Regions from separate parts of the Streptomyces sp. NPDC002520 genome, predicted to be linked through region 1. Evidence: riboswitches for the same ligand, from Rfam matches in the RefSeq annotation. Region 1 holds a riboswitch; the other holds the start of a gene.

Region 1 (3,670 bases):
GAGGCCAAGTCGGTGTCGGTCGAGGACACCTACGACGTGGACATCCACGACCGGCTGCGGGTCGGGATGGAGGTGCAGCGGCTCGCCGACCGGTGCGTGGGGCGGCTGCGCGGGGCGGGCCTGTCCGGGCGCACCATCGTGCTGAAGGTGCGGAGGTACGACTTCTCGACACTGACCCGCTCCGAGACGCTCAGAGGCCCCACGGACGACCCGGCGGTGATCCGGGAGGCGGCCGCACGGCTGCTGGAGTCCGTGGACACCACGGGCGGGGTGCGGTTGCTCGGCGTGGGCGTCTCCGGGCTCGCCGACTACACGCAGGAGGACCTGTTCGCGCAGACGGCGGGCGCTCTGCGGCCCACCGAGCCGGAGGAGGCGGCTCCGGAGCCGGTGGAGGAGCCGCCGGAGCCCGCCGAGCGGCACTACAGTGCCGGACACGACGTCCGGCACGCCGAGTACGGGCACGGCTGGGTGCAGGGCAGCGGGCTGGGCCGGGTCACCGTGCGGTTCGAGACGCCGGACTCGGAGCCGGGGCGTGTACGGACGTTTCGGGTCGACGATCCTGACTTGGCGGGGGCGGATCCGCTGCCACTGGTGGGGGGTGGGGTGGAGACGGATGTTTAGGGGGGTGAAGGTCGGCAGCCGGGTGCGGGTGCGGGTGCGTGGGGGCCTGGCGTGCGGTTCCCCGCGCCTTGGGGGGCTGCGGCCAACGGAGTCGGCAAGGTTCCGGAGGCCTTTGTCAGCTCTGCTCCGTTCCGGTTCTCAGCTCTCCTCCGTTCCGGCCAGTTTGCCGAAGTCGTGGTCCGGGGGTGAGGGAGGGGCGCCCACGTCCAGGCCGTAGTGGTGGTAGAGCTGGAGTTCCTGCTCGGGGGAGAGGTGGCGGCCCACGCCGAAGTCGGGGGCGTCCTTGATGAGCGCGCGGTCGAAGGGGACTCTGAGGGTGCCCTCGATCAGCTCGCTGGGCTCCAGCGGGACGAAGGCGTCCCGGGAGAACAGACCGGTGCGTATGGCGGCCCACTCCGGCACACCTGTGGCGTCGTCGAGGTACACCTCGTCGATGGTGCCTATCTTGGTGCCATTGCGGTCGAACGCCTTGCGGCCGATCAGGTTGCGCGGATCGATGTCGGTCTGCACGGTCCCTCTCCCTCCACTTGGTCGCAACTCATCCGTAAGCACTACAAAAGAGCAGATTCAGGGAGGCGGCCACTCGAGGCCGCGAGCATTGACCTCGCTGGTAGTCTGACAACGGCTGCTGACCCCGTGCGGGAGAGTCCTCCGAGCAGTCGGAGGCGCCGAAGGAGCAACTCCTCCCCGGAATCTCTCAGGCCCCCGTACCGCACGGACGAGGTCACTCTGGAAAGCAGGGCGGGCGCCGACGGCTCCCGCTCTCACCGACGGTGAAAGCCGGGCCTTCAGTGTGCCCGGTGAAGCTCTCAGGTTTGAGATGACAGAGGGGGAGGCCGTCCGGGCACCCGCGCCGTGGTGCCCCTCGCAGGTCGCACAGACCAGGAGGCCTCCGCACATGACCGCCCATCGCATTCCGCTCTCCGAGCTCGAAGCGGGCACCCCCTTCGAGCAGCGCCACATCGGGCCCGACCCGGAGGCGCGGGCCAAGATGCTCGCGCACGTCGGCTACGGCTCGCTCGACGAGCTGACCGCCGCCGCGGTCCCGGATGTGATCAAGAACGCCGAGGCCCTGGACCTTCCGGGCGCCCGCACCGAGGCCGAGGTGCTCGCCGAGCTGCGCTCGCTCGCCGACCGCAACCAGGTGCTCGGCTCGATGATCGGGCTCGGCTACTACGGGACCTTCACGCCGCCCGTCATCCTGCGCAACGTCATGGAGAACCCCGCCTGGTACACGGCCTACACGCCGTACCAGCCGGAGATCTCCCAGGGCCGGCTGGAGGCCCTGCTGAACTTCCAGACGACGGTCGCCGACCTCACCGGCCTGCCGACCTCCGGTGCCTCCCTGCTCGACGAGGGCACGGCCGCCGCCGAGGCGATGGCGCTGTCCCGGCGCATGGGCAAGAACAAGAAGGGCCTGTTCCTGGTCGACGCGGACACGCTGCCGCAGACCGTCGCCGTCATAGAGACGCGTGCCGAGCCGACCGGTGTCGAGGTCGTCGTCGCCGACCTCAGCGAGGGCATCCCGGCCGACATCGCCGCCCGTGAGATCAACGGCGTGCTCCTGCAGTACCCGGGCGCCTCCGGTGCCGTGCGCGACCTCAAGCCGGTCATCGCCCAGGCGCACGAGCTCGGCGCCCTGGTCACGGTCGCCGCCGACCTGCTGGCGCTGACCCTGCTGACCTCGCCGGGCGAGCTGGGCGCGGACATCGCGGTCGGCACGACCCAGCGCTTCGGCGTGCCGATGGGCTTCGGCGGTCCGCACGCGGGCTACATGGCGGTGCACGAGAAGTTCGCCCGCAGCCTGCCCGGCCGCCTCGTGGGCGTCTCCGTCGACGCCGACGGCCACAAGGCCTACCGTCTCGCGCTGCAGACCCGTGAGCAGCACATCCGCCGTGAGAAGGCCACCAGCAACATCTGCACCGCGCAGGTGCTGCTCGCCGTCATGGCCGGCATGTACGCCGTCTACCACGGCCCGGAGGGCCTGCGGACCATCGCGTGGCGCACCCACCGCTACGCCACCCTCCTCGCCGAGGGTCTGAAGGCGGGCGGCGTCGAGATCGTCCACGGCGCCTACTTCGACACCCTCACCGCGCGCGTGCCCGGCCAGGCCGCCGAGGTCGTCGCCGCCGCCCTGGAGAACGGGGTGAACCTGCACCTCGTCGACGCCGACCACGTCTCTCTGGCCTGCGACGAGACCACCAACCGCGCCCAGCTGGCCGCCGTGTTCGCCGCCTTCGGTGTCGAGGGCGACGTCGAGGCGCTCGACGCGGGCGCCGCGGAGGCGCTGCCCGAGGCGCTCCTGCGCACCGACGACTACATGACCCACCCGGTCTTCCAGGAGCACCGCTCCGAGACCGCGATGCTGCGCTACCTGCGCAAGCTGGCCGATCGCGACTACGCGCTCGACCGCGGCATGATCCCGCTGGGCTCCTGCACCATGAAGCTCAACGCGACCACCGAGATGGAGCCGGTCACCTGGCCCGAGTTCGGCCAGCTGCACCCGTTCGTGCCCGCCGAGCAGGCCGAGGGCTACCTGACCCTCATCCGCGAGCTGGAGGAACGTCTCGCCGAGGTCACCGGGTACGACAAGGTCTCGCTGCAGCCGAACGCCGGTTCCCAGGGCGAGTTCGCCGGCCTGCTGGCCGTACGCGGCTACCACCGGGCCAACGGTGACGAGCAGCGCACCGTGTGCCTGATCCCGTCCTCCGCGCACGGCACCAACGCGGCCAGCGCCGTGATGGCCGGCATGAAGGTCGTCGTCGTGAAGACCGCCGAGGACGGCGAGATCGACGTCGAGGACCTGCGGGCGAAGATCGAGCAGTACCGCGACGAGCTTGCGGTCCTGATGATCACCTACCCGTCGACGCACGGCGTCTTCGAGGAGCACGTCGCCGACATCTGCGCCCAGGTCCACGAGGCCGGCGGCCAGGTCTACGTCGACGGCGCCAACCTCAACGCCCTGGTCGGCCTCGCCAAGCCCGGCCACTTCGGCGGCGACGTCTCGCACCTGAACCTGCACAAGACGTTCTGCATCCCGCACGGTGGC
Region 2 (3,670 bases), on a different contig from region 1:
CTCGACGCTGCCGCTTGGGCTCGCGCTCACCTGACTTGCCCTTCCTTTTTGGACTGCCCCGCGTTTGGGGACAGCTTATGCGCCTAGGGGGTGGGGGCCTTGTGTACGTCGGCGGGTGCGGGTGCGTGGGGGTTCCCGCTCGGTTCCCCGCGCCCCTGAGGGTGCCTTCAGTGGCCGTTCTCGTAGAAGGGGCGCACGTTCGTGCGGAGCCAGCCGGCCACCGGGTCGTCGGCGATGTCCATGAGGACCAGGTTGACCGGCCAGGGGGCGGGGACGTTGCCGAGGGCGCGGCCCAGGGCTTCCAGGGGGAGGGCGCGGATGTCGCCCTCGTACTGGGAGAGTTCGACGCCGACGAACATCACGGGGTCGGCCGTCTCGATGGCGGCGAGGCAGCGGCGGGCGGTGCGGACGACGCCGGTCGCGGCGAACTCGGCGGAGGCGGCGGAGAGGAAGTCGACCGGGTCGTCCTGCCAGTCGGGCTCGAAGAGCCGGACGCGGCCGCCGGAGGCGGGGCCGTCCAGGGGGGTGCGGCCGGCGCGGCAGAGGTCCGCCACCGCCTCGGGCGGCAGGGGTACGCCGACCACGCCGCCCGGGTTGACCGCCAGGCCCACCTGCGGGGGCAGGCCACGGGCGAACTCCACGGCGGGGGCGATGGTGTACGACATGTGGGAGCCGGTGGCCTGGTGCAGCTGCTCCTCGGAACTGAAGACCGGGACGTACACCTGGCCTTCGATGTCCAGGGTGGGCAGGTCCAGCGGGCCGCTGTGCGGGCCGCCTCCGCTGGGCAGCGGGATCCAGAGGAAGCTGCGGCCCAGGACCTCGACGATCCGGCCGCCCGCGGAGGGGACGCCCAAGGAGGCGGAGAGCACCTCCTCCAGTTCGTTGCCGGGCCAACCGCCGTGCGGGTGGGGGTGCGCCTGTGCCGGGAAGTCCGCGGGAACGTCCGCCGGGAAGTCCATGTGCCTACCGCCTGCTGGGAACCGTGCTGTGGTGCCAAAGGCTATCCGGTGCCGGTGACCGGCCTCACCCTGTGAACACGATCCGCCGCAGGACGTCCGCCGCCGGCCGGTCCAGCAGCACCGCCGAGCCGCAGCCGGCCGGCAGCTCGCCTCGTCGCACCGCGCGCAGCAGCCGGTCGGTCGCACCGCGATGGCGGCGGAAGGCGTAGCGGGACACGCCCCGGCCGCGCTCGCGCTGGCCCTCCCGGGCGGCGGAGGCGGTGACGTCGAGGAGGAGCAGGTGCAGGGTGCCGCCGCGGCGGCGGGCCTCGCGGGCCAGCCAGGCGCGCACCCAGGCCTGGGTGCCGCAGTCGTGCACGACGACTCCCTCGCCGGTGGCGAGGGAGCGGCGCAGCCCGGCGTAGTGGGAGAGGCGGACCAGGGGGCGGTAGAGCGCGTACGGGAGGAAACGGGGGGTCCGGGCGTCCCAGCGCTCGCGGGTGTCCTGGGAGTCGATCCGGTGGCCGGGGACCGCGCGCCGCATCAGGGTGGACTTCCCGCTGCCGGGCAGGCCGGTGATCACCACCAGGTCCTGCGGGCCGAAGTGCAGGGCGTGCGGGCTGTGGCCGGCGCGCTCGCGCAGGTCGCGGACGACGGGGGCCGGGCGGCCGGAGCCGCGCTCGACGGCGGGGGCGGAGGGCTGCTTGGACACCGCGATGCCGGTGCTGGTGGCGTAGGCCGTGGTCCTGTTCACCGTGTTCGTCCTCCCCTGCTGGGCTCGGGGCATGCCCCCTGCCCGTCAAATGTAAAGAGAAGGTAATGCGCGGTGTCCAGTGGTTCGGTGCGCGTAGTGCCACAGCTCGGTTACAGATGCGGCCCTGACGGCTCGGGGTGTGGCGTGCAATGATGTGCCCGCCAACTGCATACCGGCCGTTTGAATCCGCGCGGGAGAGTTCCCAGCAGCCTTCGCTGGGGCGCCGAAGGAGCAAGTCCCTCCCTTGAATCTCTCAGGCACCGTTACCGCGCGGGCGAGGCACATCTGAAAAGCGGGCCGCTGCGACAGTGGCTCCACCCAAGGTGCAAGTCCTGACCTGCGACTTTTCCAAGTCGGTGGTCATGGCGAACCTCTCAGGTTCCGATGACAGATGGGGAGGAACCTCCTCGCCCCTCTGCCTTGGGAGACGACCGACCGATGAGCAGTACCGAACTCCGTCACACCGCGCTGGACGCCGTCCATCGCTCGCTCGGTGCGACCATGACCGACTTCGCCGGCTGGGACATGCCGCTGCGCTACGGCTCCGAGCGTGACGAGCACGTCGCGGTACGCACGAAGGCGGGCCTCTTCGACCTCTCGCACATGGGCGAGATCACGGTGACAGGCCCGCAGGCGGCCGCCCTGCTGAACTTCGCGCTCGTCGGCAACATCGCCTCCGTCGGTGTCGGCCGCGCCCGCTACACCATGATCTGCCAGGCCGACGGCGGCATCCTGGACGACCTGATCGTCTACCGGCTGGCCGAGACCGAGTACATGGTCGTGGCGAACGCCTCCAACGCCCAGGTGGTGCTCGACGCGCTGACCGAGCGCGCCGCGGGCTTCGACGCGGAGGTCCGCGACGACCGCGACGCCTACGCGCTGCTCGCCGTCCAGGGCCCCGAGTCCTCCGGCATCCTGAAGTCCCTCACGGACGCCGACCTGGACGGCCTGAAGTACTACGCGGGCCTGCCCGGCACCGTCGCCGGCGTTCCCGCGCTGATCGCCCGCACCGGCTACACCGGCGAGGACGGCTTCGAGCTGTTCGTGAAGCCGGAGCACGCCGTGGAGCTGTGGCAGGCGCTGACCAAGGCCGGCGAGGGCGTCGGCCTGGTGCCGTGCGGCCTGTCCTGCCGGGACACCCTGCGCCTGGAGGCGGGCATGCCGCTGTACGGGCATGAGCTGACCACCTCGCTCACGCCGTTCGACGCCGGGCTCGGCCGGGTGGTGAAGTTCGAGAAGGAGGGCGACTTCGTGGGCCGCGAGGCGCTCACCGAGGCCGCCGCACGCGCCGAGCAGAACCCGCCGCGCGTCCTGGTCGGCCTGATCGCCGAGGGCCGCCGCGTCCCGCGCGCCGGGTACGCCGTCGTCGCCGGGGGCCAGGTGATCGGCGAGGTCACCTCCGGCGCCCCCTCCCCCACCCTGGGCAAGCCGATCGCCATCGCCTACGTCGACGCGGCGCACGCGGCGCCGGGCACGGAGGGCGTCGGCGTGGACATCCGCGGCAACCACGAGCCGTACGAGGTCGTGGCGCTGCCCTTCTACAAGCGCCAGAAGTAGACACTGGCCCCAGGGCGCCAGCAGGCTGAGGCCCGGTCGCGTGACGATCACGTGACCCTGCCCACATTTCGCCTGCTCATCAGCACTTTCCGTACTCCCCCGTCGACCAGCACTTTCCCGCGTACAGGAGAATTCAGGCCATGAGCAACCCGCAGCAGCTGCGCTACAGCAAGGAGCACGAGTGGCTGTCGGCCGCCGAGGACGGCGTCTCGACGGTCGGCATCACCGAGTTCGCGGCCAACGCGCTCGGCGACGTCGTGTACGCCCAGCTCCCCGAGGTCGGCTCCACGGTGACCGCGGGCGAGACCTGCGGCGAGCTGGAGTCGACCAAGTCCGTCTCCGACCTGTACTCCCCGGTCACCGGTGAGATCACCGAGGTCAACGAGGACGTCGTCGACGACCCGTCGCTGGTGAACTCCGC

The links. Region 1 has a riboswitch for glycine ahead of gcvP (aminomethyl-transferring glycine dehydrogenase). Riboswitches for the same ligand answer to the same signal wherever they lie in the genome.
Region 2: it holds a riboswitch for glycine, as region 1 does, so the genes downstream of both, gcvT (glycine cleavage system aminomethyltransferase GcvT) here and gcvP (aminomethyl-transferring glycine dehydrogenase) in region 1, are expected to answer to the same signal.

Annotation. Positions count from the first base shown of each region.
Region 1 is NZ_JBSFXG010000065.1:19,741-23,410, reverse strand. It holds partial or broken gene ACWD5D_RS43250 (DNA polymerase IV) at 1-838, shown strand, start outside; gene ACWD5D_RS43245 (PRC-barrel domain-containing protein) at 760-1,131, opposite strand; glycine riboswitch at 1,251-1,344, shown strand; gene gcvP (aminomethyl-transferring glycine dehydrogenase) at 1,520-3,670, shown strand, end outside.
Region 2 is NZ_JBSFXG010000042.1:8,557-12,226, reverse strand. It holds gene ACWD5D_RS37560 (enhanced serine sensitivity protein SseB) at 168-959, opposite strand; gene ACWD5D_RS37555 (AAA family ATPase) at 1,024-1,725, opposite strand; glycine riboswitch at 1,874-1,971, shown strand; glycine riboswitch at 1,972-2,093, shown strand; gene gcvT (glycine cleavage system aminomethyltransferase GcvT) at 2,131-3,249, shown strand; gene gcvH (glycine cleavage system protein GcvH) at 3,390-3,670, shown strand, end outside.